One region of the Serratia aquatilis genome, then DNA from elsewhere that is predicted to be linked to it. Evidence: predicted binding sites of a transcription regulator. Region 1 holds the regulator's gene; each other region holds the start of a gene.
The links. The regulator CRP, encoded in region 1, controls carbon source genes, mostly activating them, when cyclic AMP is high. The targets are predictions, from matches to a motif close to ATGTGANNNNNNTCACAT.
Positions count from the first base shown of each region.

Region 1 (10,888 bases):
ATTCTCGCGCACCCACATCAACTTCCAGCGCGTTCCGACGGTGGATACCTCCAACCCGTTTGCCGCTAAAGCCATTCCTTCACTGGATGAAAGCCTGGTGGTGATCCATTTTCGCGGTTTAGATCAGATCGACTTCCCCTACCTGTTAGCCATGCTGCAGGGATCGTTTATTTCACATATTAATACGCTGGTCGTGCCGGGGGGCAAAATGGGGCTGGCAATGGAGTTGATCATGGCTCCACTGGTCCAGCGGTTATTGGAAGGCAAGAAGATAGAATAACAACCTTGTTTGGCGCGGTTTATTACCGCGCCAAACGTCGTTAACGCATCAGCAAACGGCGAATAAAGCCGACGTGCAGTTGCACCCCGATCAGTAATGCCGCCTCATCCAGTTTAAACCTGGGATTATGTACACCGTAAGTTGCACCAATCGCTTCATTACCGCTACCGATAAACAGGAAACACCCTGGCACTTTCTCCTGATAAGAGGAGAAATCCTCACTGCCAAACATCGGTGTTGTCATTTCCCGCAATGCTTGCGGCCCCACGGTTTCGGCAATCACCTCACGCGCAATGGCGCACGCGTCCGGATGGTTATTACCGATGGTGTAACCACGCGTCCAACTCACCTTGTAGCTGGCACCATGAGCCTGGCTGATCCCAGCGATGGTTTGTTCAACCAACTGCGGCACCCGCTCGCGTACCTCCCGATTATGGGTACGCAAAGTGCCTGCCAGCCTGACGCTGTCAGGAATGACGTTATAGCTGTCGCCTCCTTGGAAAGTGGCCACCGTCAGGACAGGGACATTCAACGGATCCAACTTACGCGCAACAATCTGCTGCAATGCGGTGACGACTTCTGCACCAATAGGGATGGGGTCGATACACAAGTGGGGCATCGATCCGTGGCCCCCTTTTCCCTGCAGCACGATATCGAAGTTATCACTGGAAGCACTGAAAACGCCCGGTTTTAAAGCCACTTCACCGGTAGGGAAGTTTGGCATCACATGCAGGCCGAAGATCATCTTCACACCATCCAGTACGCCCAGATCCACCAACTGCTGCGCGCCCCCCGGCGGTACCTCCTCAGCATGTTGGAAGATAAAACGCACGGAGCCCTGTAACCGGGATTGTAACTGGCATAGTACCCTGGCCGCCCCCAGAAGCATCGCGCTATGGGCATCGTGGCCACAGGCGTGCATCACCCCTGGCCGCGTCGAGCAAAAGGGTTCGTCGTTTTCTTCCTGGATTGGCAAGGCGTCAATGTCAGCACGCAAGGCAAAACATGGCCCCGGTGCAGCCCCCTGCAATTCGGCAACCACGCTATTCGGGGTAGGACGGGTTAGGGTTAATGGGCCAAAACTGGCGAGTTGCTCGGCAATATAATCGGCTGTCTGCGCCTCATGGAAAGATAACTCTGGATGAGCATGCAGATGACGACGCCAGTTCAGGACCTGCTGTTCAACATCAGCTATCAACTGTTCAATATTCATTCTCGTACTCCTCAATTCAATATCGGCTGGCGTGACTGACTCGCCAGTGGCAGGATCACTAACCCAGAAACCACCATGGCGAGTGCCAAAAAGATAAACGTCGACATGTAATCGTGACTTAGGGTGATCAAATAGCCCATGGCAATCGGCGCAACAAATCCCCCCAGGGTGCCGCCGGTGTTGATCAGCCCCATTGCGGCCCCCATTACTTCCGCAGGCAGGCGTTTCATAGGTAAGGTGAAAACCGTGACAAATGACGCCATCAGAAACACATAGCTCAGGAACAAGAACAGGCTTGCGGCCAGTGGCGATTCGCTGGTAAACACCAGCCAGATGCAGATTGCGCTAAGTAGGGAACTCATACAGATCACCATTGGCTCACGCCCTTGCAGATAACGCCCCACCAACCAGCCGGTGCCGAGGGAAGAGATCCAGATCCCCAAACCACCGGCAGCCACCACCATGCTGGAAACACCGATCGGTAGCCCGCGTTGCTGGACCAGAAATTTCGGTAACCAAGCCATCAAACCGTAAGACGGGATGTTGATGCAGAAGATCGCCACAAATAGCAGCAACACTATCGGGCTTTTCAACAAGGCTTTATAGCTGGCCCCGGTTGCACCGGGCTGGGTGCGCTCAGCCTGAGGCGGGTTGGGCACCAGCCACAAGATACAGGCGGCAATCGCGAATGCCAGCAGGCCAAGAGCCGAGAAGGAACCGCGCCAACCAATATGATCCAGACAATAAACTGCGACTAGCGGCCCAGCGGTCATCGCCAACCCGGCGGAGGAAAGCAGGATCGATTGCGCAAAGGTGCGTTGTTCTAGCGAGAAATTCGCCACTACGGCTTTGGCGCAAGAGCAAGGGTAGCCAGAGTGGCCAATACCGGAAAGGAAACGGAACGTCACCAGCAGCCCCAGGCCGAACCCCAGAATGCCGAAGCACAGCGCAAACCCGCCAAGCAGCAGTAGCGAACTGCACAGGACTTTCTTGAAGCCAAAACGGTCATTAAGCCAGCCTGCCGGTATCTGGAACAATGAGTAGGCCAGGAAGAACATCCCGGTAATGTATCCCAGTTGCTCAGCCTGCAGATTGAACTCACGTTCAATAGGTAACAGTGCAAAACCCATTACGGTTTTATCGATGTAAACCACGACATAACCCACAAACAGCAAAAAAATCATTAGTGAACGACTTTTCATCGCTGGTATTCCTTTAAGTTATCACTAAGACCTCCCCCATCCTGGCGGGCTTGTTTTGATAGTGTGATCCAGGTCACTTTATAACCTTAAATAACAATCACTTATATCAATACCTTAGAAACTATAGGCTTTTACCATGTTGCATAAGATACAATTTTTTAAGTAGTGATAGCTTTTGCTGATAGGGGCAGGAATGGGGTATTTACCAAAATTACAGCAACTTAAAGTGTTCCAACAGGTGATCCGTAGCGGCAGCATTCGCGGCGCGGCGCGTGCCCTGGGGCAGTCCCAGCCAGCGGTAAGCCGCACTATTCGCGAATTGGAACAAGTGCTGGAAACCCAGTTGATCATTCGTAGTAGCCAGGGGATGACGCTGACCGAAACGGGCCGGGCGTTCGCTCTGCGAATGCAGCTGATTCTGGAAGAACTACAGCGTGCCACCGATGAGATCCAGCAGTTGAACCAGCATTCGCAGGGCAGCGTTGCGGTGGGATGTTCTTCTTTACTGGCTCTAACGGTACTCCCTGAGTTGGTAGAAGAGTTCAAACAGCCATTTCCACAGGCCAATCTGCTGATCCGTGAAGCCCAGATGTCGACCCTACTACCAGCATTACGTGAGGGGCGCCTGGATTTTGCCGTCGGCACCGTTAGTCCGGAACTACCTTTAGAAGATTTGGTGCGCGAGCCGCTGTTCAACGCCCCTTTCTGTATTATTGCCCGCCAAGGGCACCCGCTGGCACAGGCGAAATCACTGGACGAGCTCCGCGAGGCAAAACTGGTATTACCGGAAACCGACATGGGGTATTACCAGCAGCTACAGTCGGTGCTCGGCACCTTCTACCAGCAGCTGCCCCACACGCCCATCCGTTCTGATTCGGTAGCATATGGACTGAGTATGGTACTGGAGGCTGGCTATCTGACTATCGTGGCACGAGCGATGGCGACGCCGCTTTATTTGCAGCATAAGCTGGTGGCATTGCCTATCGACTGTCTGCCGCAGGCACAGTATTGCGTGCTGTACTCGCAAAAATCGCCGCTAACCATCACGGCGCGGCGCTTTCTTGATTTATTGCGCACATACTGCCAGCGTTACCGTTGGTAGGCTCAGGCAATCTCGCGGATTTCAAAGCTATGGGTGACGCTGGCGGCTTTATTCAGCATCAGCGCAACGGAGCAATATTTCTCTGCGGAAAGGTTTACCGCTCGTTCCACGATCTTATCGGTCAGCCCTTTACCCGCGACAATAAAGTGCAGGTTGATATGGGTAAACAGGCGAGGGGCTTCTTCTCGGCGTTCTGATGTCAGTTTTACTTCACAATCAACGATATCGTTACGCCCTTTTTGCAAAATTGACACCACATCGATAGCACTGCAGCCACCCACAGACATCAGTACCATTTCCATCGGACTTGGCGCTTTCTCCCCCGCGTTACCATCCATCAATACCTGGTGACCAGAAGCGGACTCACCCATAAATGTCAGCCCTTCTACCCACTTGACTCTTGCCTGCATTTTGTACTCTCCGGTTTATTTCTGAAAAACAAAGTACGCTTTCGCATAGAAACTGGCAACGGAACCTGATGCTAATCATGCTGAAGCGAGACAACACAAGACACTCGCCTCACTCTGTGCTACAAACAAAGCCGCAATAACTCTTTCCAGGTCACCGATTTCAGGGAAATGTCCAAGGAAAGGCCCCTATATTGGCATGTTAACAGAATGTAGCTTGCAGCACTCCACGCAAGTCAATATGCTAGAACATAAGCGTATTTCTATAACACGCCTCAAAACCTGTTGATAGCCACTAATAATAAACCAGGCTAGAAGCACGTTTTACAGGGAACTCTGACCCCTGTGATACAAGGCAGCGATTACAACAGAGGATAACAGCGAATGGTTCTCGGCAAACCGCAAACAGACCCGACTCTTGAATGGTTCCTGTCTCATTGCCATATCCACAAATATCCATCGAAGAGTACGCTGATTCACCAAGGTGAAAAAGCCGAAACGCTTTACTACATCGTAAAAGGTTCCGTCGCGGTGCTGATTAAGGATGAAGAAGGCAAAGAGATGATCCTGTCCTACCTTAACCAGGGGGATTTCATCGGCGAGCTCGGATTATTTGAAGAAGGCCAGGAGCGAAGCGCCTGGGTGAGAGCAAAAACAGCCTGTGAAGTGGCTGAAATTTCCTACAAGAAATTCCGCCAACTGATCCAGGTGAACCCGGATATTCTGATGCGCCTGTCCGCACAGATGGCAAACCGTCTACAAGTCACTTCAGAGAAAGTGGGTAACCTCGCCTTCCTTGACGTTACTGGCCGCATCGCACAGACCTTGCTGAATCTGGCAAAACAACCTGATGCCATGACCCACCCTGATGGTATGCAGATCAAAATTACCCGCCAGGAAATTGGCCAAATCGTCGGTTGCTCGCGTGAAACCGTCGGTCGTATTCTGAAAATGCTCGAAGACCAAAACCTGATTTCCGCTCACGGCAAAACTATTGTCGTATACGGTACACGTTAATCCTTGAAAACACGGCGCTACAAGGCGCCGTGTCTTTAGCTGCTGAATAGCAAACCATGTGGCGTCGCCTGATCTACCACCCTGAAGTCAATTACGCACTGCGACAAACACTGGTGCTTTGCCTACCCGTGGTTTTTGGATTGCTGATTAGCAACCTGCAGTTAGGGTTACTGTTCTCGCTGGTTCCCGCCTGTTGCAATATTGCTGGGCTAGATACCCCCCACAAACGCTTCTTCAAACGTCTGATCGTTGGTGGTTCGTTGTTCGCCCTCAGCAGTATTTTGCTGCAGCAGGCGCTGCTGTGGCATATTCCGTTGCCTTTACTGATGCTGGGAATGGCATTGTTACTCGGTGTCAGCGGTGAAATCAGCCCACTGCACGCGCGTCTGTTGCCCGCCGCCCTTGTCGCCGCCATCTTCTCACTCAGTATGGCGGGCAGTGTACCCATATGGCATACCCCCTTGCTGTATATCGTAGGCACGGCGTGGTACGGGTTGTTCACCTGGTTCTGGTTCAAGCTGTGGAAAGAGCAGCCGATGCGTGAATCCCTCAGCCAACTCTATATCCAGTTGGCCGACTATCTAGAAGCCAAATACTCACTGCTGACTCAGCACACCGATCCGGAAACCGCTCTACCGCCTTTATTGAAACGCCAACAACAGGTGATGGATCTGATCAGCCTGTTATACCAGCAACTCAACTTCCTGCCCCATGCCAGTAATGTCGAGCAAAAGCGTTTGCAGCGCAGATTCCAGGTCGCGCTCGATCTGCAGGAACACATTACCGTCAGCCTGCACCAGCCGGAAGAGGTACAAAAACTGGTTGAGCAAAGTCAGGCCGAAGCGATTATCCGCCGCAATGCGCAAGTTATCGCAGCGCGCCTGCGCGAAGTGGCTGGCGACATTCTTTATCATCGACGTTCCAAACGCTTTGGTATGAAGAACGAGCTGGCTGCATTGGAAAAAGTCGCCACACAACATGCTGATAAGCCGGTCGGGCAATTCTGCTATTACCACTTCAGCCGCATCGCACGCCTGCTGCGCACTCAGCGCCCACTTTATCGCCGTGACCTGATGGTCAATCAGTCGCGGTTACCGTTCTGGCCTGCGGTGGTGAGTTATCTTTCACCCAAATCCAACGCCTTGCGAAATGCGACCCGGCTGGGGGTGATACTCGCCGTCGGCAGCAGCCTGGGGATGATTTTCAATCTGCCAAAACCCTATTGGATCTTACTGACCATCATGCTGGTCAGCCAGAACGGCTACAACGCCACGCGGGTGAGGATCCAACACCGTGCGCTTGGCACGGTGGCCGGGTTAGTGATTGCAGCAGGGTTGTTACAGTTACAACTGCCGGAGACGGTGACGCTGTGTATCATGCTGGTAGTCACCCTCGTGGCTTATCTGGTTCTACGTAAAAACTACGGGCTGGCGGTGATCGGTTTCACCATTACCGCAGTCTACACGTTGCAAATTTTAGCCCTCAACGGCACTCATTTCCTGGTGCCTCGGCTGATAGATACGCTCATCGGCTGCGTGCTGGTATTTGGCGGTACAATCTGGCTGTGGCCGCAATGGCAGAGTGGGTTGCTGCGTAAAAATGCGCATCAGGCGTTGGAGCATGACCAAACGGCGTTACGCTTGTTACTAGAGGAACCGGATGCCGCCCAATTGGCCTATGCACGAATGTCGGTTAATCAAGCGCATAACACCCTGTTTACCTCTCTCAATCAGGCGATGCAGGAGCCGGGGTTCAAATCAGATTATCTGGCAGATATGCGGTTATGGATCACCCACAACCAGTTTATTGTCGAACATCTGAATGCGATGACCATTCTGGCACGCGAGCACTATATGCTGACGCCAAAGCTGGCTGAGGAATATCTGCAAAGTTGTGAGATTGCGCTACAAAGTTGCCAGCAGCGCTTGGAGTATGACGGCCCGAACACCAGTAGCAGCATCATGCAGTTGCCAGATTTGCACCCAGATATGCCAATAACCGAAATGGAGCGCCACTTGCGGCGCATACTTTCACACCTGGGCGTGATGCATACCATTTCGTCACTGGCCTGGCGCCAACGCCCACACCATGGGATTTGGTTAAAACGCAGACTACGTGACGGCTGACATATACCTGCCGATTTTCAATATAGTAGAGGCCACACCTGATATTCAGCCTCCACAGAGACACTAGGCTGTGCCCCTTAACTGGACGCGAGCGCCGCTGGCGGTCATTTGTACGCAGAGCAAGGCGTGAGCCGTGAGGTTTGGTGGACCAAATAAGCGGCGAATAACGCAGCAATGCTTACAAATGGCCCCAACCCTGCGGGTCGCGCCCCAAAAGCCCATCCTCTGCGTTGTCGGGCTTGAACAGAGGGCCACTCTACTCTGCGCCCTCCGCCTTGATAATGGGCTTTTGGGTCTGCGACGGCACCACGGACAGTTAAGGGATACAGCCTAGGCGTTAATCACATCCTGCACAGCCAACTCAAACAGAGCCATGCCTTCTTCGATATCTTCCAGCTCCACCACCAACGAAGGAGCGAAGCGGATCACGTCTGGCCCGGCATTGAGGATCATCAAGCCACGCGCGGCAGCGGCGGTCAGGAAATCACGAGCCTTACCGCGATATTCGGCTTTCAGCTCTGCGCCGATCAACAACCCCAAGCCACGAATATCACTGAAAACACCGTACTTTCTGTCTATTTTCTGCAGAGCCTGCACAAATACCCCGTGCCGATGCTCAATGCCGTTTAACACTTCCGGCGTATTGATAACATCAAGTGCCGCCTCAGCCACCGCACACGCCAGCGGGTTTCCACCATAGGTAGTGCCATGAGTACCCACCTGCATCACAGAAGCAATCTCTTCGGTAGTCAGCATCGCACTCACCGGGAAACCACCGCCTAACGCTTTTGCTGTGGTCAGAATGTCTGGCGTAACGCCTAAGTGCATATAGGTAAACAGCTTACCACTACGGCCCATACCGCTTTGTACTTCATCGAACACCAGCAGAGCCTGGTATTGGTTACACAGTTCACGCACACCTTTGAGGAACGCCATCTCCGCGACGGTGATCCCTCCTTCCCCCTGGATCGGTTCCATCACCACCGCACAAGTGTGATCGTCCATCACCGCTTTGACCGCAGCGAGATCGTTAAAGGGAACATGCACAATATCAGCGGGTTTCGGCCCAAAACCATCAGAGTATTTCGGCTGGCCACCCACTGAAACGGTAAACAGGGTACGGCCATGGAAAGCGTTATGAAACGCAATGATTTTTGTTTTGTAAGGGCTGTGACGGGTTACAGCATAATGGCGTGCCAGCTTGAATGCAGCTTCATTAGCTTCTGCCCCCGAGTTGGCAAAAAACACCCGGTCGGCAAAGGTGGCAGCGATCAGTTTGCTGGCCAAACGCAGCGCAGGCTCATTGGTGAACACATTACTGGTGTGCCACAGGGTTTCGCCTTGCTGCTTTAATGCGGCCACCAGCGCAGGATGGCAGTGCCCAAGCGCCGTCACTGCGATACCGCCAGAGAAGTCGATATACTCTCTCCCCTGCTGATCCCATACACGGCTGCCCTTGCCTTTCACCGGTACAAACTGAGCGGGTGCATAGACAGGCAGAATAACCTGATCGAAGGTGCTTCGGTTTACAGACAGTTTCTCGGACATCAGCGCTCCAGGCGAATAGACACTAAGTGAAAATATAATCACAAAATATGCATAAAAAACCAATAAAGAGCAAACCCAAATCTCTTTCAGCAGCGAAAAAATCCTAACCGACTAACTTTTAAGGAAATTATCCAGCAGTTGATGCCCTTGCTCGCTGAGGATACTTTCAGGATGGAATTGAACCCCCTCCAGTGCCAACGTTCGGTGGCGAATGCCCATGATTTCATCCTGCTCATTATCACGCAGGCTCCAGGCCGTAACCTCAAAACAGTCAGGCAAGGTGGCGGCATCGAGCACTAGTGAGTGGTAACGCGTCACTGTCAGTGGGTTATTCAGGCCGGTAAATACCCCTTGGTTGCTATGGTGGATACAGGAAGTCTTACCGTGCATCACCTGGCGTGCGCGAACGACATCGGCACCAAACGCCTGCCCTAAAGCCTGATGCCCAAGACAGACGCCGAGTATCGGCAGCTTGCCTGCAAAATGACCAATAGCCTCCAGTGAGATCCCCGCTTCGTTTGGGGTACAAGGTCCGGGTGAGATCACTAAATGCTGCGGAGCCAGCCTTTCAATATCGGCCAGTTGCAATTCATCATTGCGCTTCACCAACACCTCGGCCCCCAATTCGCAAAAATACTGGTACAGGTTGTAGGTGAAGGAGTCGTAGTTATCGATCAGCAGTAGCATGGTAAACTTATCCTACTGACCAATGGATAATTCTTGGATACAACCTGTTCTGGGTGTCGGTAGGCCATTGTTTGACTCAGCTCACATAGAGAATGGGCGTATTCTTTCATAGACCGAGGCATTGTCAAACCAGCCGCTTTTCGGGTAGCCCATTAGCCACGCAGTCCCAGCTCTTCTTTCAGCGATTTGAGATAACGGCGGCTAACTGGCACCGGTTCGCCGACAGGCATAATCATTTCTGCTGAGCCACTTTCATCAAAACGGATCTCCTTCACCAGCTCAAGGTTGACCAGGTACTGCCGATGGCAGCGCACCAGCGGTGTGCGGTTTTCCAACGTACGCAAGGTAAGTTCAGTAAAACACTCCATGCCATCATTACGGACCACATACACGCCGGTCGAGCGGGATCGGATGGCGATCACCTCATCAAAGCGCAACAGATAGATGCGGCTATGGCCGGTACAGGGGATATATTTCAGATAGCCTGCGCTCTCCTCCAACGCGGCAATATTTTGCGGCGTGCGGCTTTGACGCAAACGCTGCAGCGTTTTATTCAGCCGATTTGGTTCTGCCGGTTTCAGCAAGTAATCGAACGCATGTTCTTCAAAAGCCTGTACGGCGTACTCGTCATAAGCCGTGAGGAATACGATATACGGCATGCTGCTTGGATCAAGCATACCGACCATTTCCAGCCCGTTGATGCGCGGCATTTGAATATCCAGAAATACTACGTCTGGCCGCAGACGGTTAATCTGGCTGATGGCTTCAATCGCGTTGGCACACTCGCCCACAATAGTGATGCCTTCTTCTTCCTCAAGCAGATGGCGCAGGTTTTCACGGGCGGAAGGTTCGTCATCAACAATCAAAACGCTCAACATTATGCAACCCTCGCCAACGGCACATTAACGGTGATACAGGTAAAAACCTCGGGTTCACAAACGACCTGCACGCCGTAATCCTCGCCATAGCGCACGCGTATGCGCCTATCCACCAGGTTCATCCCCAACCCGCTACCATCCTCCTGTTTACGAAACAACCCGGCATTATCTGTGACCTGCAACAATAAATGTTCTCCTTCCAATCGAGCGCCAATATCGATACGGCCAACCCCCAGCAAATGCGAAGTTCCGTGCTTGATGGCATTTTCAACAATGGGCTGTAGCGAGAAGGCCGGTAAGCTGACCGAAAGCAACTCTTGCGGCAGCGAGACCGTAATCTCCAATCGATCGGCAAAACGCGCTTTTTCAATCTGCAGGTAAGCATTCACATGCTCAATTTCATCTGCCAGACTCACTTCATCATCTGA
Region 1 covers NZ_CP173186.1:4,996,678-5,007,565, forward strand. The annotation lists gene SAQUA_RS22795 (phosphoribulokinase) at 1-280, shown strand, start outside; gene SAQUA_RS22800 (amidohydrolase) at 321-1,493, opposite strand; gene SAQUA_RS22805 (MFS transporter) at 1,505-2,695, opposite strand; gene SAQUA_RS22810 (LysR substrate-binding domain-containing protein) at 2,889-3,797, shown strand; gene SAQUA_RS22815 (OsmC family protein) at 3,800-4,207, opposite strand; gene crp (cAMP-activated global transcriptional regulator CRP) at 4,589-5,221, shown strand; gene SAQUA_RS22825 (YccS/YhfK family putative transporter) at 5,278-7,347, shown strand; gene SAQUA_RS22830 (aspartate aminotransferase family protein) at 7,678-8,895, opposite strand; gene SAQUA_RS22835 (aminodeoxychorismate synthase component II) at 9,007-9,582, opposite strand; gene btsR (two-component system response regulator BtsR) at 9,735-10,460, opposite strand; gene SAQUA_RS22845 (LytS/YhcK type 5TM receptor domain-containing protein) at 10,460-10,888, opposite strand, start outside.

Region 2 (10,888 bases), 580 kb from region 1:
TGTATCAGACCGGTAAAGGCCACACCATTCAGGAAGTTCGCATCGTCAAGGGGCTCAATAACCCGGATCTGGATGCTGCCGTGGGGGAAGATCTGGCGGCACAACTGCGTGAAGAGCTGGAACTGGTGCAAGGGGCTTCCCACGAGTTTGAACAGGAAGCCTTCCTTGCAGGTGAACTGACGCCGGTGTTCTTCGGAACGGCATTAGGTAACTTTGGCGTTGACCACATGCTCGACGGTTTGGTGGCCTGGGCGCCAGCGCCAATGCCACGTAAGACGGATACCCGTGAAGTCGTAGCCGCAGAAGAAAAATTCACCGGTTTTGTGTTCAAGATCCAGGCCAACATGGATCCGAAGCATCGTGACCGTGTGGCTTTTATGCGTGTGGTGTCCGGCAGGTATGAGAAAGGCATGAAGTTACGTCAGGTTCGTACCGGTAAAGACGTGGTGATCTCTGACGCGCTGACCTTCATGGCGGGTGACCGCTCACATGTTGAAGAGGCGTATCCGGGCGACATTATTGGTTTACATAACCACGGAACAATCCAGATCGGTGACACCTTTACACAGGGTGAAGATATGAAGTTCACCGGCATTCCTAACTTTGCCCCTGAACTGTTCCGCCGCATCCGTCTGCGCGATCCTCTCAAGCAGAAACAACTGCTGAAAGGGCTGGTCCAGCTTTCCGAAGAGGGGGCTGTGCAGGTGTTCCGGCCAATCTCCAACAACGATCTGATCGTCGGAGCTGTGGGTGTTCTGCAGTTTGATGTCGTGGTAGCACGTTTGAAGAGCGAATATAACGTTGAAGCGTTATACGAGTCGGTAAACGTTTCCACCGCCCGCTGGGTGGAGTGTGACGACGTGAAAAAATTCGAAGAATTCAAGCGTAAGAACGAGCTGAATCTGGCGTTGGACGGAGGGGACAACCTTTCATATATAGCGCCAACCATGGTTAACCTTAACCTGACACAAGAGCGTTACCCTGACGTTGTGTTCCGCAAGACCCGCGAGCATTGATCGAACCCAAAATCGGGCGCTTAAGGGCGCCCGGTGAGGTTGATGACAAAGTCGCCTTCTGACCCGAGATACTCGGGCCTAGCGCACCGAGGGGCGCTCCGACGGCTTACGCCGTTACGACCCCATCGGCACGCTCTCCCTAATAACGGGGTTTGTCAGCAGTCTGATCGGGCGCTTAAGAGCGCCCGGTGTTTTTTTATTTTCTTCCCAACCTGCTTATTCATAATCTTTTCTTATTGATTATGTCTCGCCACCGCGTTTGCTATGCTTCTGCTTCCCACGGCTATTTTTATCTAAAACCTATATTTTTAGGGTATGTCTTGTGTTTATAGCGTAAAGTACTAGTGTTTTCACTCTATGTAGAGAGTTATTCGGTTGTGTTGCCGATTGGAGACATTTTTAAACCATCATAATCAATGAGATAGAAAAAAATCTCTGCCACTCGCCCCCATTTGTCGCCAATAGGCAACAGTTTTCCGCCTTAATGTTATGCCTTTGCTGCTTTATTGTTGTGTTTTGACGGTATTCACACATTGGCACGTGCATTGCTCCTGTTTAAACGTGAACGTTTGATTGTGTAAGTATCGTGAAGTATCCGTTTGAGTTTGCAGCTTTTCGGCCGCATCAGGGTATGCAGCTGTCAAGCTATCCATAACAAGAAGGAAGAGATCGATGAACAAGACCAAATTGGCACATTCACTAATGGTTATCGTGTTGGGTTCTGCATTGCTAAGTGGTACTGCTCTTGCAGAAGAAACTCTGTTGAACAAAGTGTCCAGCGTTGCTGATGGTGCTGGTAACAAAATCGATAACTCTATGAAAAAAGTAGACGGCTTCATGGATGACAGCGCAATTACAGCCAAGGTTAAAAGCGCCTTGATTGAAGATAAAACCATAAAAAGTAACGATATCTCTGTGGAAACTGAGAAAGGTGTCGTCACACTGTCCGGTTTTGTCGATAGCCAGATGCAGGCCGAACAGGCTGTCAAAGCCGCAGGCAAGGTGGAAGGTGTCAAATCCGTTAGCGACAAATTGCACGTAAAAGACCAACCGAGTCAGTCAATCAAAGCTTATGCTGGCGATGCGGCAACGACCAGCGAACTGAAGGCTAAGCTGTTGGCCGACGATATTGTGCCTTCCCGTCATGTGAAAGTAGAAACCACCGATGGCGTAGTTCAGCTTTCCGGTTCGGTGAAAACTCCGGCTCAGTCGGAACGTGCAGAGAAAATTGCCAAAGCCATTGACGGCGTGAAAAGCGTCAAGAACGACTTGGTGGTAAAACCCTAGTCAATCAGCACCAGTAACAACAAGCTGGCAATTCCGGGCTAGCGCCCGGGTTGTGTACGACACAGACCAGGCCGTGTCTTCTGATTGACAGCCTGCGGTGTTCCCCGGCAATTGGGGGACATGGCCTGGAGTACAGCGCTGTGTGAAGGTTAACCCCATCAATAGGGCTGGCTGATGGTAATGCGGTTTTCACTTATGGTAAGGAGTGGCTTATGTTTCGTTGGGGCATTATCTTTTTAATTATCGCCTTGATCGCTGCGGCGTTAGGATTCGGTGCACTTGCCGGTACTGCCGCCTGGGCGGCTAAAATCGTCTTTGTCGTGGGTATTATTCTGTTCCTGGTCAGCCTGTTTACTGGCCGTCGGCGACCTTAATTTTCTCTCAAACTGTAACAAAGTTTAATTCCTTTTCTCGGCATTTAGTGAGGCAAGTTATGAATAGCGACATCATTGTCGGCCGCTTGAAACAGCTGAAAGGCCAGGCTTGGCAGGTGTGGGCGGAGTTTTCCGGCAATGATTTTACCTGGTTGTCAGGGAGTAATGATTTCCTCTCTGGCGTGTTGCAAGAAGATTACGGAAAAGAGCGAGAAGCGCTATCCTCGAAAAAACAGCCACATTGAGGATATAAGATTGGGATACAGAATACCTGTCACGATCGGCAATATAGAACCGTTGGCATATAAACCTTACCGCGCGGGTAAAATGGCGCTGGTATGTGAAGGGGGCGGGCAGCGTGGGATTTTTACCGCAGGTGTACTGGATGAGTTTCAGCGTGCCCATTTTAACCCATTTGAGCTGATGATTGGTACCTCTGCCGGTGCGCAGAATCTCTCGGCTTTTGTTTGCGGCCAGTTGGGCTATGCACGGCGGGTGATCACCCGTTACACCACCTCTGCCAATTTCTTCAACCCGTTGCGTTTTGTGCGCGGTGGGCATCTTATCGATCTCGACTGGCTGGTGGACATCACCTCGCAAGAATTGCCATTGGCAATCGATGTAGCCGAACAACGGCTGAGTAATGGCCGTGAGTTCCTGATGTGCGCCTGCCGGAGCGACGACTTCGAGCCGACTTATCTGCGCGCCGAGCGAGTCAATTGGCTGCCAGCCATCAAGGCTTCCAGTGCCATCCCCGGTTTTTACCGCATGGGCGTTGAACTTGATGGCATCAGCTACCTTGATGGCGGGATCAGTGATGCAATTCCGGTAGAAGAAGCTTACCGCCGTGGGGCTGATACCATTGTAGTGATCCGCACCGTGCCTTCGCAGATGTATTACACTCCCCAATGGATGAAACGCATGGAGCATTGGCTCGGTGACAGTAGCCTACAGCAGATGGTGCGTATTATGCAGCGTCATGAAGAGAGCTATCACCGTATCCAGCAATTCATTGAGAAACCGCCGGGTAAATTGCGTATCTTTGAGATTTACCCGCCCAAACCCTTGGCGAGTAATGCTCTCGGCAGCCGTTTGGCTTCTTTGAATCAGGATTATCATCTTGGCCGCCGCTGCGGGCGCTATTTTTTGGCAACGGTAGGACACTGGCTGCTGGAACAGGAAAAGCTCGATGGTTTAAAGGTAAAAAAAGCCCTTCCTCGCGGTTTGTTGCAACCGGAAAATGTGCGTATGCCGTCACCGATCATGACTGATGTGGAAGCGCCATCTGGCCGAAAAGCGCAGGCAAAAACGCCGCGAGCAACGCCAAGCATCATTCTGCCGGGCGATCCTTCCCCCGGTGGTGGAGAGGCCCCGTGAGCTATGTTTTCGTCGATACCCACTGCCACTTTGATTTCCCACCTTTTACCGGGCACGAGAAGGAGAGCCTGGCGCTGGCGGCGCAGGCCGGTGTACAGCAGATCATTGTGCCAGCGGTGACCGCAGATCGCTTTGCCAGCTTACTGAAACTGGCGGGCGATCATTTACCGCTGTTTGCCGCGCTGGGGCTTCACCCTTTGTATATCGTGCAACATCATGATCAACAGCTTGACCAACTGGCAGACTTTTTAGCCAGTCGGCCAGCAAAACTGGTTGCGGTAGGGGAGATCGGCCTTGATCTTTACATGGCCGACCCGCAGTTTGTGCGCCAACAGACGTTGCTTAAACAGCAACTTACCTTGGCGAAACGGCATGATCTACCGGTGATCTTGCATTCCCGCCGTAGCCACGATCAACTGGCAGCGGCGCTGCGCCGTGCTGATGTCCCCCGCCGTGGCGTAGTGCACGGTTTTGCCGGCAGTCTGGCGCAGGCGCAAGCATTTATTCGCTTGGGTTACTCCATCGGAGTGGGAGGAACCATCAGTTATGAACGCGCCCAGAAAACTCGCGGCGTAATGGCGCAGTTACCGCTGGGATCTCTGTTATTGGAGACTGATGCACCGGATATGCCTTTAGCAGGTTATCAGGGGCAACCCAACCGCCCAGAGCGGGCTGCTGAGGTGTTCAAAATACTCTGCCAACTACGGCCTGAACCGCCGGATGAAATAGCAGATTCTCTGCAGCAAAATGCTCAGTCCCTGTTTGCCTTACCTTCACCTGTTGCAGCGTAATGTGACTTGCTTCACATTACAAAGTTTTTAATTGCGTCTGGTTGTATGCGTTTGTGACATAAAACGGGTCTCATTACCGCTTGCCCCGTATAATTACCAGCCGTTATCACCCTTAGATAACCCGTTGCAGTCACCGGGCTAGGGGCACTTCTTTTTTCGCAACAGGGATATTCTCGTATGCAACTCATCATGAGCCTGGTCGGTATGATGGTACTTATCGCCATTGCTGTACTGCTCTCCAGCAACCGGCGCGCTATTAATCTGCGTACGGTGATCGGCGCATTTATCATTCAAATCGCTATTGGTGCGCTGGTGCTGTATGTACCGGTCGGGCGCCGCATTCTTGGCGGCATGTCTGAAGGGGTGGCAAACGTCATCGCCTACGGCAACCAGGGGATCTCTTTTATCTTCGGCGGCCTGGTTTCCGATAAAATGTTTGAAGTCTTCGGTGGCGGCGGTTTTGTGTTCGCGCTGCGCGTACTGCCGGTGATTGTCTTCTTCTCCTCACTGATAGCGGTGCTCTACTATCTGGGTATTATGCAGTTGGTGATTAAGATCCTTGGTGGCGGACTGCAGAAACTGCTGGGAACGTCACGGACTGAGTCACTGTCGGCGACCGCCAATATCTTTGTCGGCCAGACCGAGGCGCCTCTGGTCGTGCGCCCCTATATCGCCACCATGACCCAGTCTGAGCTGTTTGCCGTGATGTGTGGTGGCTTGGCTTCGGTCGCGGGATCCGTGCTGGCTGGGTATGCCCAGATGGGGGTACCGCTGGAATATCTGATTGCCGCTTCGTTTATGGCTGCGCCAGGTGGCCTGCTGTTTGCCAAGCTGATGGTGCCGGAAACAGAAAAAACCCACGATAAAGACGATGCGATGAAGTTGATTGCCGAAGAGGATCGCCCGGCCAACGTGATTGACGCGGCGGCTTCAGGTGCTGCATCCGGTATGCAACTAGCGCTGAACGTGGGAGCCATGTTGCTGGCATTTATTGCTTTGATCGCCGTGCTGAACGGCATACTGGGCGGTGTTGGCGGCTGGTTTAACTTCCCTCAACTCTCTCTGGAGTTGATTCTGGGGTGGCTCTTCTCGCCAATCGCCTTCCTGATCGGTGTGCCATGGAATGAAGCGATGGTCGCCGGTTCGTTTATCGGCCAGAAGATCATTGTTAACGAATTCGTTGCCTATATGAACTTCGGCGCTTACTTGCGCCCGGACGATGTGGTTGCAGCGGAGGGGTTGCAGGTGCTGTCGCAACATACCAAGGCGATTATCTCCTTTGCGCTGTGCGGTTTTGCCAACCTGTCTTCTGTCGCGATCCTGCTTGGTGGGTTGGGCAGTATGGCACCGAGCCGTCGCCAGGACATCGCGCGCTTTGGTTTGAAGGCCGTTGCTGCGGGTACGCTTTCCAACCTGATGAGCGCTACCATCGCCGGTTTCTTTCTGGCGCTGTAAGCTATACTTCTGATCACCTAAGCCGCACAGTGACTGGCTTAGGTGCCTGAAAGCATTTTTCACGGGCGCGCTGATGGTGCCCGTGTCTACTTGCTATCTAGGCTGTGTCCCTTAATTGCCCGTGGTGCCATCGCAGACCCAAAAGCCCGTTATCAAGGCGGAGGGTGAAGGGCAGAGTGGCCCTCTGTTCAAGCCCGACAACACAGAAAACGGGCTTTTGGGGCGCGACCCTTCGGGCTGGTGCCATTTGCGCGCATTGCGGCGTTGTTCGCCGCTTATTTGGTCCACCAAACCTCGCGGCTCACGCCTTGCCCTGTGCACAAATGACCGCCAGCGGCGCTCGCGTGCAATTAAGGGACACAGCCTAGTGTAGTAATGTGTGAACAATATCCCGGTATTATGTGACATAATTCACATATAATCCGAATCCGTTACAGAGATATTTCATACGGTGTGAATCAGAGCACAAATAACTCGACGTTATCGTGTTCAAATAGCAACCAATGGCTGTTCGATATCGAAAGGCTATGTGCGGTGAGAAGGATCTCAGTTGCCGCCGTGGTTTCACTCCACGCGCTATCTTCAAGGAACCAAGTCCGCTCGCCAACACTGTCAGTACTCAGTTGGAGAGTTTTATGACCGAATTAACCGCAGCGGCGCAACGTGCGCTGAATCTGATGGATTTAACCACGCTGAATGATGATGATACCGACGAGAAAGTTATCGCCCTGTGTCGTCAGGCAAACAGCCCGGCAGGCCATACCGCCGCCATCTGTATTTACCCTCGCTTTATCCCTATTGCGCGCAAGACGCTGCGTGAACAAGGTACCCCTGATATTCGTATCGCTACTGTCACTAATTTTCCGCATGGTAATGATGATGTCGCCATCGCGCTGGCGGAGACTCGGGCGGCCATTGCTTACGGTGCCGACGAGGTTGACGTGGTATTCCCTTACCGTGCATTGATCGCAGGTAACGATAAGGTCGGTTTTGAACTGGTGAAACAGTGCAAGCAGGCCTGTGCCGAGGCCAATGTGCTGTTGAAAGTGATTATCGAAACCGGCGAGTTGAAGCAGGCGGATCTGATCCGCAAGGCATCTTCGATTGCCATCGAGGCAGGGGCCGACTTTATCAAAACATCTACCGGTAAAGTGCCGGTTAATGCCACGTTGGAAAGCGCTGAACTGATGATGACGGTGATCCGTGATATGGGCGTTGCCAACGATGTCGGTTTCAAACCCGCTGGCGGTGTACGCACGGCAGAAGATGCGCTGCACTATCTGCAACTTGCCGATCGTATTCTGGGTAAGGGCTGGGCCGATGCGCGTCACTTCCGCTTCGGTGCTTCAAGCCTGTTGGCCAGCCTGCTGACCACGTTGGGGCATAGCACCCAGTCTGCTGGTAACGGTTACTGATTTTTTATCGCGCCACAGGGTTACTGTTGGCATATCGAATGGGTAAAACAGGGAGAATGCCTTGTTCCTGGCACAAGAAATAATCCGTAAAAAACGTGACGGTCAGTCATTGAGCGAAGCAGAGATCCGCTTCTTCATCAATGGCATCCGCGATAACGTGGTTTCCGAGGGGCAGATTGCTGCTTTGGCGATGACCATTTACTTCCACGACATGACCATGCAGGAGCGCGTGGCGCTGACTATGGCCATGCGTGATTCAGGCTCGGTGCTTGACTGGAAGAAACTGGCATTAAACGGCCCAATAGTCGACAAACATTCAACCGGCGGCGTGGGGGATGTGACTTCGCTGATGCTGGGCCCGATGGTCGCGGCCTGTGGCGGTTATGTGCCGATGATTTCAGGGCGTGGTCTTGGCCATACCGGAGGTACGCTGGACAAACTGGAGGCCATCCCGGGCTTTAACATTTACCCGGACGACACTGCCTTCCGCAGGATCATCAAAGACGTTGGGGTGGCGATTATTGGCCAAACCAGCTCGCTGGCCCCGGCCGACAAGCGTTTCTATGCCACACGCGATATTACGGCCACCGTGGATTCCATCCCGCTGATCACCGCGTCCATTCTGGCGAAGAAGCTGGCTGAAGGGCTTGATGCGCTGGTGATGGACGTTAAAGTTGGATCTGGTGCCTTTATGCCGACCTACGCGCTTTCGGAAGATTTGGCGCAGGCGATCGTTGGCGTGGCCAACGGTGCCGGTTGTAAGACCACGGCACTGCTCACCGATATGAATCAGGTGTTGGCATCCAGCGCCGGTAATGCGGTGGAAGTGCATGAAGCTGTTCGCTTCCTGACCGGTGAATACCGCAACCCGCGTCTGCTGGAAGTGACCATGGCGCTATGCGTGGAAATGCTGCTTTCCGGCGGCCTGTCAACGGATGATGCCGATGCCCGAGCCAAGCTGCAGAAGGTATTGGACAACGGCAAAGCGGCGGAAGTTTTTGGCCGCATGGTGGCGGCACAGAAGGGCCCTACCGATTTTATCGAGCGCTACGATAGCTATCTGCCTGTGGCAACATTAAGCAAACCGGTTTATGCCGAGAGGCCGGGTAACATTACCGCGATGGATACCCGGGCGCTGGGAATGGCAGTGGTATCACTGGGAGGCGGACGCCGTCGGGCCAGTGACAGCATCGATTACAGCGTTGGACTGACCCATATGGCCCGTTTGGGCGCGTTTGTCGATAATCAACGTCCTTTAGCGTTGATCCATGCCAATGATGAAGAGAGCTGGCAGCAGGCCGCTGACGCGGTACGCAGTGCGATGGTGCTGGGTGATAAAGCCCCAGCAGCCACCCCGGTGGTGTACAAGCGCATCACTGAATAAAATCTGTCTTTAAGAATCAGGACCGGCGGCGCTTTATCACTGCCGGTCATAGCGTGAAAACACGCAGGAGAGCACGATGAAACGTACGTTTATTATGGTATTAGATTCATTCGGTATTGGTGCCAGCGCAGATGCCAAGCGTTTCGGCGATGAAGGTTCCGATACCCTTGGTCATATCGCCGCAGCCTGCGCGTGCGGTGAGGCTGACGTGGGCCGTAGCGGCCCGCTTACGCTGCCCAACCTCAGCCGTCTGGGGTTAGGCAAGGCGGCTGAAGAGTCTACCGGTAAGTTCCCGGCAGGCCTGGATAAAGACGCCGAGATCATTGGTGCTTACGGCTATGCCAGCGAACTCTCCTCCGGTAAGGATACGCCCTCGGGACACTGGGAAATCGCCGGTGTGCCGGTGCTGTTCGACTGGGGATACTTCAAGGATGAGCACAACAGCTTCCCGCAAGCGCTGCTGGATAAACTGGTTGAGCGTGCCAACCTGCCAGGCTATCTCGGCAATTGCCACTCTTCGGGCACTGTGATCCTCGATCAACTGGCTGAGGAACATATGAAAACCGGCAAGCCGATTTTCTACACTTCCGCAGATTCAGTATTCCAGATCGCTTGCCATGAAGAGACTTTCGGGCTGGATCGTCTGTATGAGCTGTGTGAAATCGCCCGTGAAGAGTTGACCGAAGGGGGCTATAACATTGGCCGCGTGATCGCTCGCCCGTTTATTGGCGACAAGCCCGGCAACTTCCAGCGTACGGGTAACCGTCACGATCTGGCCGTCGAACCACCGGCTGACACCGTACTGAAAAAACTGGTGGATGAGAAAGGTGGCGAAGTAGTTTCTATCGGCAAGATTGCTGATATCTACGCCAACGTCGGCATCACCCAGAAAGTGAAGGCCACCGGGATCGATGCGCTGTTTGATGCCACGCTGGTCGAGATGGAAAAGGCGGGTGACAACACTATCGTATTCACCAACTTTGTTGATTTTGACTCTTCTTATGGCCACCGCCGTGACGTTGCTGGCTACGCAGCCGCGCTGGAGCTGTTTGACCGGCGTTTGCCTGAAATGCTGAAGCTGGTTAAGGAAGATGACATTCTTATCTTCACCGCTGACCACGGCTGTGACCCTACCTGGAGCGGCACCGATCATACCCGCGAGCACATTCCAGTGCTGGTATATGGGCCGAAAGTAAAACCAGGCTCGTTGGGGCACCGTGAAACCTTCGCTGACATTGGCCAGACAGTCGCCAGCTATTTTGGTATTTCGCCAATGGATTACGGCAAATCCATGCTTTGAGGTTGAAGAACCCGGGTTTTAGCCTGCGATACTGGGCTAAAACGCCTAGGTTCAAATGACCGCTACATTATTAAAAATGCTTCGAGGATAGAGATTATGGCTACGCCACATATTAATGCTGAAATGGGTGATTTTGCTGACGTTGTTCTGATGCCGGGGGATCCGCTGCGGGCAAAATATATTGCGGAAACCTTTCTGGAAGGTGCGGTAGAAGTTAACAACGTACGCGGTATGCTGGGTTTCACCGGAACTTATAAAGGCCGTAAGATTTCTGTCATGGGGCATGGTATGGGTATCCCGTCCTGCTCTATCTATGCCCGCGAGCTGATTGCCGAATTTGGCGTAAAGAAAATTATCCGTGTGGGTTCCTGTGGTGCGGTGCGTGACGACGTCAAACTGCGCGATGTGGTGATTGGTATGGGGGCTTGTACCGATTCCAAAGTGAACCGTATGCGCTTTAAAGATCATGACTATGCGGCGATTGCCGAT
Region 2 covers NZ_CP173186.1:4,420,646-4,431,533, reverse strand. The annotation lists gene prfC (peptide chain release factor 3) at 1-1,016, shown strand, start outside; gene osmY (molecular chaperone OsmY) at 1,689-2,303, shown strand; gene SAQUA_RS19970 (DUF1328 family protein) at 2,516-2,677, shown strand; gene SAQUA_RS19965 (CsbD family protein) at 2,737-2,922, shown strand; gene SAQUA_RS19960 (patatin family protein) at 2,933-4,054, shown strand; gene SAQUA_RS19955 (TatD family hydrolase) at 4,051-4,845, shown strand; gene SAQUA_RS19950 (NupC/NupG family nucleoside CNT transporter) at 5,023-6,300, shown strand; gene deoC (deoxyribose-phosphate aldolase) at 6,936-7,715, shown strand; gene deoA (thymidine phosphorylase) at 7,777-9,099, shown strand; gene deoB (phosphopentomutase) at 9,176-10,399, shown strand; gene deoD (purine-nucleoside phosphorylase) at 10,496-10,888, shown strand, end outside.
Region 2: deoC (deoxyribose-phosphate aldolase) is a predicted target of CRP. The motif match lies at 6,700-6,717, and genes of this name have one in related genera.

Region 3 (10,888 bases), 370 kb from region 1:
GTGCCACTGACCACGTTGGTGCCCATAAAACACAGATTCTGGCATTCCAGTGGATCGCTTACCCGGCTTTGCGGTTGAGCCACTTTTTCTACCGGCAGTGATTCACCGGTCAGTGCCGCCTGGCTGATAAAGAGATCTTTGGCAGACAGCAGGCGTAAGTCCGCCGGGATCATATCCCCTGCGGCCAGCTTAATGATGTCGCCAGGCACTAATTGGGAGATGGGCAGTTCAATGTGTTCACTTTTACCGGTCAGCGCGTCGCTACGGATCACCGTCGCGGTATTGCTGACCATCGCTTTTAACGCATCGGCAGCCTTGTTGGAACGAGCTTCCTGAATGAAATGCAATAATGTAGAGATCAAGACCATCAGTGCAATCACCAGCGCACCGGTCAGATCTTCAGTGGCATAGGAAACCATCCCCAGCACGGTAAGCAACAGGTTGAACGGATTACGATAGCAGTGCCACAGATGACGCCACCAGGTTTCAGCCTGCTGGTTTTCAATCACGTTGGCGCCGAACCGGCTGCGTGCGGTTTCCGCTTCATGTTCGGTGATCCCTTCCGGGTAACTGCCAAAGCGCTCATAGAGTTGCGTCGAGCTGGCTGCTGCACACTCCAACCGCTGTTTTGCCAGACCGGCAGGCAGCTCATGCGCCACGCCGCTGAGGTTTTCTGACAGGGTATCGCGCCGTACCAGACGACGTGGCAAATTGCGGCTAAGCAAGCCAAGCAAATGACGGGGGATATTTTTTAGTTTCATTGTTCACGCCTCGTCGCCCAATGCCTCACGGCGATGGGGAATGGCGGATCGGCAGGCAGAGATGATTTCAGGCATGCTCAAATCATCAGCCAGGGCGGATCCTTTTATTTTCAATCAAAACAGGGCGAACGAAGTTCACACGCCACTGTTTACCGTTTATTTAGCCGGTAAAACAGCAACGCCAAGCGGAGAGGTTTTACCAGAGAGCTGAATGGAAATTATCGCTGCCAGGATCAGGATCCATTTAAGGTATTAACCTCCGGTAAGAAAAAGTGGGAACAACAGGTGCGGCCATTTCGTTTTGTAGCACGATAGCCACTTTGCACCGAGATCCACGCGGTAAATTGCGCTATTGTGGTGAGTATCGTTCGTAAGTTTAAGCCCATTAACCTCAACGAAAAGTAAACCATGCAAAACCGGCTGACAATCAAGGATATCGCCCGCCTGAGTGGCGTAGGTAAATCTACCGTATCGCGCGTAATGAATAATGAGAGTGGCGTAAGCCCGCAAACCCGTGAACGGGTGGAAGCGGTGATCCGCAGCCAGGGGTTTACCCCATCAAAATCCGCGCGCGCCATGCGTGGCCAGAGTGACAGAGTGGTGGCGATTATCGTTTCGCGTCTGGATTCCCCTTCGGAAAACCAGGCCGTGCGCACCATGCTGCCGCTGTTGTACCAGCAGGGTTTTGATCCGATCGTGATGGAAAGCCAGTTTGAAACCCGGCTGGTACAGGAGCACTTGCATATGCTGCAACAGCGCCATGTGGACGGTGTGATCCTGTTCGGTTTTACCGGCCTGAGCGCCGCCATGCTCACCCCGTGGCAGGAAAAAATGGTGGTGGTCGCCCGCGAATATCCAGGCGTTTCTTCGGTCTGTTATGACGATGAGGGGGCGGTGAAACTGCTGATGCAGCGCCTGCGCCAGCAAGGGCATACTCATATCAGCTACCTGGGGGTACAGGAGGCTGATGCCACCACCGGGATGCGTCGCCACCAGGCTTATCTGGATACCTGCCGCGAACAGAACATTACGCCAGTTGCCGCACTGGGAGAACTGAGTTACCAGAGTGGTTTCCAGCTTGCAGCCAGCGTGATTGAGCCACATACCACCGCGCTGGTATGTGCTTCCGATACCATCGCCCTGGGTGCAATGAAATACCTTCAGCAACAGCACATTGCGCCGCTACAGGTTTGCGCCATCGGTAATACACCAATGCTCAACTTCCTGTTCCCAGAGACATTCTCAGTGGAACTGGGTTATGGCACAGCGGGGCAACAGGCAGCACAGCAGTTGCTCGACCAGTTAAGTGGTGAACAGGGCGTGCGTCAGATCATCATCCCCAGCAAACTCGCCTGATGAAATAAGGTCATTAATTGCTCATTCTGTGATCCTTGCCGCGAATTGGGAACGTTCCCATTTCATTAAAACAGGCGAATGGCTAAGCTTCGCACATCCACACCTCTGCGCCTCACTGATAAAAAGGGTTCCATAATGAGCAAAGTTCAGCAGCAGGATATCGACCGCCTGATTGTACTGGTGGGTGGCCGCGAGAACATCGCTACCGTCAGCCACTGTCTTACACGCCTGCGTTTCGTGCTTAACGATCCCGCCAAGGCAAAACCCAAAGAGATTGAAGAACTACGGATGGTTAAAGGCTGCTTCACCAATGCCGGGCAGTTCCAGGTAGTGATCGGTACCGATGTAGGCGATTACTATCAGCTACTGATCAAGACCGCCAGCATCAACGAAGCCGATAAAGAGCAGGCCAAGCTGGCCGCACGCCAGAACATGACCTGGTTCGAACGCAGCATCTCCCACTTTGCCGAAATCTTCTTTCCGCTACTGCCTGCGCTGATCAGCGGCGGTTTGATCTTGGGCTTCCGCAACGTCATCGGCGATATTCCAATGTCTGGCGGCCAGACGCTGGCCCAGATGCATCCAGCCTGGAAAACCGTTTACGACTTTCTGTGGTTACTCGGTGAAGCCATCTTTATGTTCCTGCCGGTCGCAATCTGCTGGTCAACGGTGAAAAAGATGGGCGGTACGCCGGTGCTTGGTATCGTGATGGGGATCACCCTGGTCTCACCACAGTTAATGAACTCATACCTGCTCGGCCAGCAAGTGCCAGAGGTGTGGAATTTTGGCTGGTTTGCCATTGAGAAAGTTGGCTATCAGGCACAGGTGATCCCGTCGATCCTCGCCGGTATGGCGCTGGGCTGGATCGAAACCCGGTTGAAAAAGATCGTGCCAGATTATCTGTATCTGGTGGTAGTACCCGTTGTTTCTCTGCTGTTGGCGGTGTTCCTGGCACACACGCTGATCGGGCCGTTTGGCCGTATGATCGGTGACGGCGTCGCCTGGGCGGTGAAATGGGTCATGACCGGCAGCTTCGCTCCTATCGGCGCCGCGCTGTTTGGTTTCCTGTATGCGCCGCTGGTGATCACCGGTGTGCATCAGACCACGCTGGCGATTGATATGCAGATGATCCAAAGCATGGGCGGCACCCCGGTCTGGCCGCTGATTGCCCTTTCGAACATCGCTCAGGCCTCGGCGGTATTAGGTATCATCATTGTCAGCCGCAAGGCTAACGAACGGGAAATCTCTGTGCCTGCCGCCATTTCCGCCTACCTCGGCGTAACCGAACCGGCCATGTACGGTATCAACCTCAAATACCGTTTCCCGATGCTGTGCGCCATGATTGGCTCCGCCATCGCCGGTCTGATCTGCGGGCTGACGGGCGTAATGGCCAACGGTATCGGCGTTGGCGGCCTACCGGGCATTCTGTCAATCAAACCGCAGTTCTGGCTGATCTACTCACTGGCAATCCTGGTGGCGGTAGTGATCCCACTGTTGCTGACCATGATGGTTTACAAGCGCAAAGCAAGCCGTGGCGAATTGCCAGTTTAAATACCCTGGGGCCAATACTTGGCACTGTCACGAAAAAAGGTACCAATAATGAGTAACGCAATCCCATGGTGGCAAAACGGTGTCATCTACCAAATCTATCCAAAAAGCTTTCAGGACAGTACCGGCAACGGTTACGGCGATCTGGCCGGTGTCACTCAACGTTTGGACTATTTGCAGGAACTGGGGGTTGATGCCATCTGGCTGACGCCGGTTTACGTCTCGCCGCAGGTGGACAACGGCTACGACGTGGCCGACTACTGTGCTATCGATCCGGCATACGGCACCCTGGCAGACTTTGAACATCTGGTTGCACAGGCCCACCAGCGTAACATTCGTATCGTGATGGATATGGTATTCAATCATACCTCCACCGAACATCCGTGGTTTAAGGCAGCACAACTGCCCGGCAGCCCGCTGCGTCAGTTCTATATCTGGCGTGATGGTACAGGTGATAACCCGCCCAACAATTGGCGTTCCAAATTTGGTGGCAGTGCCTGGCAATGGCATGCCGACAGCGGCCAATACTATCTGCACCTTTTTGCCAACGAGCAGGCCGACCTAAACTGGGAGCATCCGCCGGTACGTGAAGAACTGAAGAAAGTGTGCCAGTTCTGGGCAGACAAAGGCGTAGACGGATTACGCCTTGATGTAATCAATCTGGTCTCCAAACAGCAGACCTTCCCGAACGATGCCCAGGGCGATGGCCGCCGTTTCTATACCGATGGCCCGCGTATTCATGAGTTTTTGCAGGAGATGAGCCGCGAAGTATTCCAGCCACGGGGCCTGATGACCGTGGGTGAAATGTCCTCTACGTCGTTGGAACACTGCCAGCAGTATGCAGCGCAAAGTGGCCAAGAGCTGTCGATGACCTTCAACTTCCACCACCTGAAAGTGGATTATTCCGGCGGGCAAAAATGGACCTTGGCCGCACCGGACTTCGTTGAGCTGAAACAGATTTTCCGACACTGGCAACAAGGCATGCACAACCGCGCCTGGAATGCACTGTTCTGGTGTAACCACGATCAACCGCGCATCGTTTCGCGTTTTGGGGATGAAGGTGAGTTACGCGTTATCGCCGCCAAGATGCTAGCAATGGTGTTACACGGCATGCAGGGCACCCCCTATATCTATCAGGGTGAAGAGATCGGTATGACCAATCCGGGATTCAGCCGTATCGATCAATACCGTGACGTGGAAAGCCTGAACATGTTTGCCGAACTGCGTGCACAAGGCAAGAGTGATGCTGAGCTGCTGGCAATCCTGGCCAGCAAATCACGAGACAATGGCCGCACGCCGATGCAATGGGATACCACCAGCAACGCCGGGTTTACTACCGCCACCCCATGGATCGCCTGTGCAGACAACTACCCGCAGATTAATGCCAATGCGGCACTGGCGGATCGGGATTCTGTTTTTTACGCCTATCGCCAGCTGATCGCCCTGCGCAAACAGTACCCGCTACTGACGCACGGTGACTATCAGGATCTGGCCCCTGAACACCCGGCATTATGGTGTTATCAGCGTAGCTGGAACGGCCAGCGGCTGCTGGTGGTGGCTAACCTGAGCCGTGAACCGCTGGTGTGGGACGCTGGTGGCGTTGAATCTTGCGAACTGTGGCAGCCCTTGATGAGCAGTCATGGTGATGCGATGCTGCAACCGCAAGCCTGTACCCTGCGGCCATTTGAAGCAACCTGGTGGCTGTTGAAGTCTTGACTTAGGCTGTGTTGAAAAATAGGAAGTCCTGCCATTAAACCATGATTTTTGGGCTGGAAACGCTATACCCAACATAATTCGAGTTGCTTGCAGCGGCCCCGAAGGGGCGAGGCCCAACATGGGCCGAGTTACGCAGCCAACAACCAAGCAATTTGAAGTATGAAGGGTATAATTAATCAACCGGTTTAATCAGTTTAAGTTCCATACCAAGACGTATTGCATGCCGGGCATTTGACACCCCCAGCTTTTTGACAATATTTGACATATGGAATTTAACAGTACGCGCTTTAATCCCTAGGATCGTCCCCGTGTCCTGATAGGTTTTGCCTACGCTTGCCCAATAGAGTATTTCATTTTCTCTATCTGTGAACCGAGGGCTTTTTTCTGTACTGGTAGCATTTTTTTCTGACAGCGAGGTCAGTGTAAGATATATTTCATTTACTGATGCTAACAATAAGGATATATCACCTTTATTCTGGGTGAGCGTTTGTATCATTTCTTCTCTTTGTCCAGCAGGGATAATAAAAGATAACGTAACAAGATTATTATTATAATCATGCAAGACAAATGTATAGCCATTAGTCACGCCAAACTCGCGGGCTTGACTAAAAACTTCAGAAGAATTAATCCCTGAGCTAGTTATAAGATTCTCATCCCATAAAAAAGGGGTCAACCTGTTCAATGCAGTTATCACGACTGGATCGGTATACTGTAAACCATTTTCTTTATAACGCGCCACCCATTCATCTGGGTAATTTGTTACGCCGAAGATGCATGACATGTCTTTTTTTGATAATACAACATAGGCCCAGGTTAACTCTCCAAAAACATTTAGTGCAGTCTCCAAGTGCTTTCTGATATTCTTTTCATACTCCATTAATCGCTCCCGATCACTCAAATAGCTTACATAATTGAATACAAATGGTTCACGTAGCAAACAACCAGAACATGATTGTACATTAATAAATTATCTTTTGGTTGACAATGCTTACGTTATCTACCGATAAGGCACCCCATTGACAACACAAAAATTTCAGTCATCCTGCCCCCTCTTTCAAGTCGATAACTCCAGTATTTTATGTAAAAAAATACAATTTTTAAGCATAAAGAGCCGACTATAAAATAATGGCTAGAGTGGAGTACCGTTCAGCGCTTCAAATTTAGAGCCTAACCTCAACCAAGGTTTATACTCTAAATAATTCGAGTTGCATGACAAAAACGCAATGCGTTTTTGAACAGCGCTCGCGTGCAATTAAGGGACACAGCCTAGGGTGAGCGAGGAAAGCCAACACACATGCAACTTGAAGTATGACGAGTATAGCACTTTAGTACAGGCATCCAGCTGTACCTAGAGCCAGATTATCTCATTAAAATAAATGTACTATCATCCATCCCAACTAAGACTGTACTAGTCAATTACTATTATAGGCCCAGACTCTTTGCCATTAGCACAGCTGATACAAATTGCCAGACACCAGGGAATCTTGTTAGCACTAGGCTGTATCCCTTAACTGTACGTGGTGCCGTCGCAGACCCAAAAGCCCATGATCAAGGCGGAGGGTATATCTAGCGTCCGCCACACTACACCCTATCTTCCTTTCAGATCATAAGATCACCAACACAGACTGTGTACTCTTACCCAACATAGTCGACCATTTTTTGCACATTACAGATAACATGCGACCCGCAAAATTGATGGCTCTCCGCGTTAAGCCAGTGATCGCTGGCACATTGATCCGTGATGACAACCACCAAGACGCTCTATCCACAACTGTTGTATCAACGCATTGACTTCCGAGAGGCTGTTGAATGGTTACGTGAATTTCACGGCAATACTTACCATAAAAAAAATTAAAGTGTGAAGATAATCCCAAATTAGAAACACATTTATTTCACGCTATAAAAAAAACATGTAATAGTCGTATAAAAATGTGATGCCATTCATGATTTACTGAAAAACAGTGCCTGAATCAGGGCTGCGCTATTCTGCTTGCTATTTTTACCACCTCGACTAATACGGATTATTATTATGACATTGAACGGAAAATCGATAGTTATATTCAGTGGATTGCTAGCCGCAAGTTTAAGCGGGTGTGACAGTAATGACTCTTACCCTACATCCACCACCCAAGCCGAAATAGAAAGTAAGAGCGTACCAATAATTACTATAGGTACGCTTAAATTTAAGGATCTGAATAAAAACGGCCAGCTCGACCCTTATGAAGACTGGCGTCTTGATAGCGCCACCCGTGCCAGCGACCTGACTTCCCGCATGACCGTGGAAGAAAAAGCAGGGGCAATGATGCACGGTACGATCGCGCTAAATAAATCGGGACGCGTAGATTTCAACGCCACTGACGCAGAGGTTAATCAGCGCTTCGTTAATACCTTTATTACCCGTATGGCTGGCGATCCGCAGCATATTTCTGCCGATAATAATACATTGCAGGAAATGGCCGAAAAAACCCGCCTGGGTATTCCGATCACTATCAGTACCGATCCCCGTAACCATTTCGTTAACGATCCCAATGCCACCAGCGTAGCCGCTGGCAGCTTTTCACAATGGCCGGAACCTCTCGGCTTTGCGGCTATCGACGATACCGCATTGGTTAAAAATTTTGCCGATATCGCCCGTCAGGAATACCGTGCGGTGGGGATCCAAATGGCATTATCCCCGCAGGCAGACCTGGCTACCGAACCTCGCTGGGGGCGAATCAACGGCACCTTCGGTGAGGATAACCAGCTTGCCAAACGTATGGTCCAAGCCTATATCGAAGGCTTCCAGCACGGTGACAAAGGGCTACAGCCAACCAGCGTCATCACTGTGGTTAAACACTTTGCCGGTGGTGGCCCACAACTTAACGGGCTGGATCCGCACAATATCTACGGTAAAGAACAGGTTTATCCTGGGGATAATCTGGAATACCACCTGGTACCGTTCGAAGGGGCCTTTGCCGCCAATGTCGCTTCGGTCATGCCTTATTATGGCCAGCCGATCAAGCTTTGGTACAAGGATCAACTGATTGAAGAGGTGGGCTTCGGTTTTAATAAGCAGGTGTTGACCGAGATGTTGCGTGGCCGCTTCCACTTCACTGGTGTAGTGTTGAGCGACTGGGGCATCCTGGAAAGTTGTGAAGGGAAGTGCGCCAGCGGTATCAGCGATGCCGATATCGCTGCCGGAGTATCACCTTGGACTGCCGGGATCGGCATGTCATGGGGAGTTGAAAATCTCACTCGGCAGGAGCGCGTAGTCAAAGCGGTAGAAGCCGGTATCGATCAGTTTGGTGGCACCACCGACTCTAGCGACCTGATCGCCGCCATCAATCAACAGCAACTGCCGATCGCCACCATTGATGCCTCAGTGAAACGTATTTTGCAGCAGAAGTTTGAGCTAGGGTTGTTTGAAAAACCGTACGTAGATGAAACCCAGGCGGTGAAGATTGTCGGTAACAGTGAATTCCAGAAGAAAGGCGATGATGCCCAACGCCGTTCACAGATCCTGCTACAGAATAACAACGATCTATTGCCACTGGCGCTGAGCGGCAAGAAGGTATTCCTGCATAACGTCAACGCCAGCGTGGCAGCACGCTATGGGCTGGAAGTGGTTGCGACACCGGAAGAAGCCGAGATCGCTATCTTGCGGGTGGATACCCCACACCAGAACGATCCGCATTATCCGTTTGGTGTCTCGGTCAACTTCGGCCAGTTGGGCTTTGACGATGCCGATACCGTAGTGCTGGATGACAAAGCCGGTACTTACAGCGGTAGTGAAGACTACCAACTGATCAAGCAGGTGAAGGCGCTCAACATTCCAACGGTCATTTCTGTGTACCTTGATCGCCCAGCGATCCTGACCAATATCGTGGATAAAACCGATGTATTACTGGCCAACTTCGGGGCTTCCGATGAGGCGGTGCTGGATGTGATCACCGGCAAGAGTAAGGCACAAGGGAAGTTGCCGTTCGAGCTGCCTTCCAGTTGGCAAGCGGTGCTGGATCAGAAAGAAGACCTGCCACACGATTCGGTTAACCCATTATTCCCTATCGGCACGGGTATTTTATAATACTGCCTAAGCCGATTTATCAAATCGGCTACACACTTGCCCGCGAGCTTCAAACCTTGCGGGCAATCCCCTCGAGCTGAATAAACCCTGTGCCAAACAGTTCCTGTTCACGATTAATACCTTTCCGATAGCCCAGCAACTTATGGGCAGTGGCGTTCCACAAACGAAGCCCGCCACTGGATTCCATAATGAGATCGCCGTCACGCTTTGACGATCTTGCCGAGAACCGGCATTCGGCTTCAACCCGCAGTGAACAAGGGCTTCCCCTCCGCCTGAAATTGGCCGTTGTACAGTGTTCAAACTGTCTTCCCTATTCTTTGCTCTGCGTCATAAAAAACGCAGACACATCAATATATAGTGCTTAAACTTTAACTGATAACTATATATAGTATTTATCCACAACATTATCCACACACTACCGCAGCCCTTATGCGCTGCGGTATTGCCCTGTGGACAAGCCGATAGCGCTCAAAGGAGCAGGAGTAACAACGTGAAACCAGTAGTGATTAAACGGGACGGTTGTCAGGTATCTTTCGACGAAGTACGGATCAGGCAGGCCGTGGAACGGGCAGCCCTGGCCGCTGACGTTGTTGATGCCGATTACTGCGCTACCGTCGCCAGTGTAGTCGCTCAGCAGATGGCACAACGGCCACGTGTCGACATCCATGAAATCCAGCAGGCGGTTGAGAACCAACTGATGGCTGGCCCTTACAAGCAACTGGCACGAACCTACATCGAGTACCGCCACGACCGGGATATATCCCGTGAGCTTCGCGGGCGGCTGAACCAGGAAATTCGTGGCCTGGTTGAACAGAGTAACGTCGCGCTCCTGAACGAGAATGCCAATAAAGACAGCAAAGTGATCCCTACCCAGCGCGATCTGCTGGCCGGTATCGTTGCCAAACACTACGCCAAACAACATATCCTGCCGCGTGACGTGGTACTGGCTCACGAACGTGGCGAAATCCACTACCACGATCTCGACTACTCGCCGTTTTTCCCAATGTTCAACTGTATGCTGATCGACCTGAAAGGCATGTTGACCAACGGCTTCAAGATGGGCAATGCCGAGATTGAACCACCAAAGTCGATCTCCACTGCCACCGCCGTCACCGCACAGATTATCGCACAGGTAGCCAGCCATATTTACGGCGGGACGACCATCAACCGTATTGATGAAATCCTGGCACCGTTCGTGACCGAAAGCTTCGCCAAGCACAAGCAGATCGCGACAGAGTGGCAAATCCCGGACCAGGAAGCCTATGCGCTGGCACGTACCGAAAAAGAGTGTTACGACGCTTTCCAATCGTTGGAATACGAAGTGAACACCCTGCACACCGCCAACGGTCAGACGCCGTTTGTCACCTTTGGTTTTGGTTTGGGAACAAGCTGGGAATCGCGCATGATCCAGCAATCGATCCTGAAAAATCGCATTGCCGGGCTG
Region 3 covers NZ_CP173186.1:4,631,518-4,642,405, forward strand. The annotation lists gene mgtA (magnesium-translocating P-type ATPase) at 1-761, opposite strand, end outside; gene SAQUA_RS20970 (hypothetical protein) at 802-972, shown strand; gene treR (trehalose operon repressor TreR) at 1,170-2,117, shown strand; gene treB (PTS trehalose transporter subunit IIBC) at 2,253-3,668, shown strand; gene treC (alpha,alpha-phosphotrehalase) at 3,717-5,381, shown strand; gene SAQUA_RS20990 (autoinducer binding domain-containing protein) at 5,554-6,258, opposite strand; gene SAQUA_RS20995 (glycoside hydrolase family 3 N-terminal domain-containing protein) at 7,411-9,444, shown strand; gene SAQUA_RS21000 (hypothetical protein) at 9,494-9,631, opposite strand; gene nrdD (anaerobic ribonucleoside-triphosphate reductase) at 9,935-10,888, shown strand, end outside.
Region 3: SAQUA_RS20995 (glycoside hydrolase family 3 N-terminal domain-containing protein) is a predicted target of CRP. The motif match lies at 7,238-7,255, and genes of this name have one in related genera.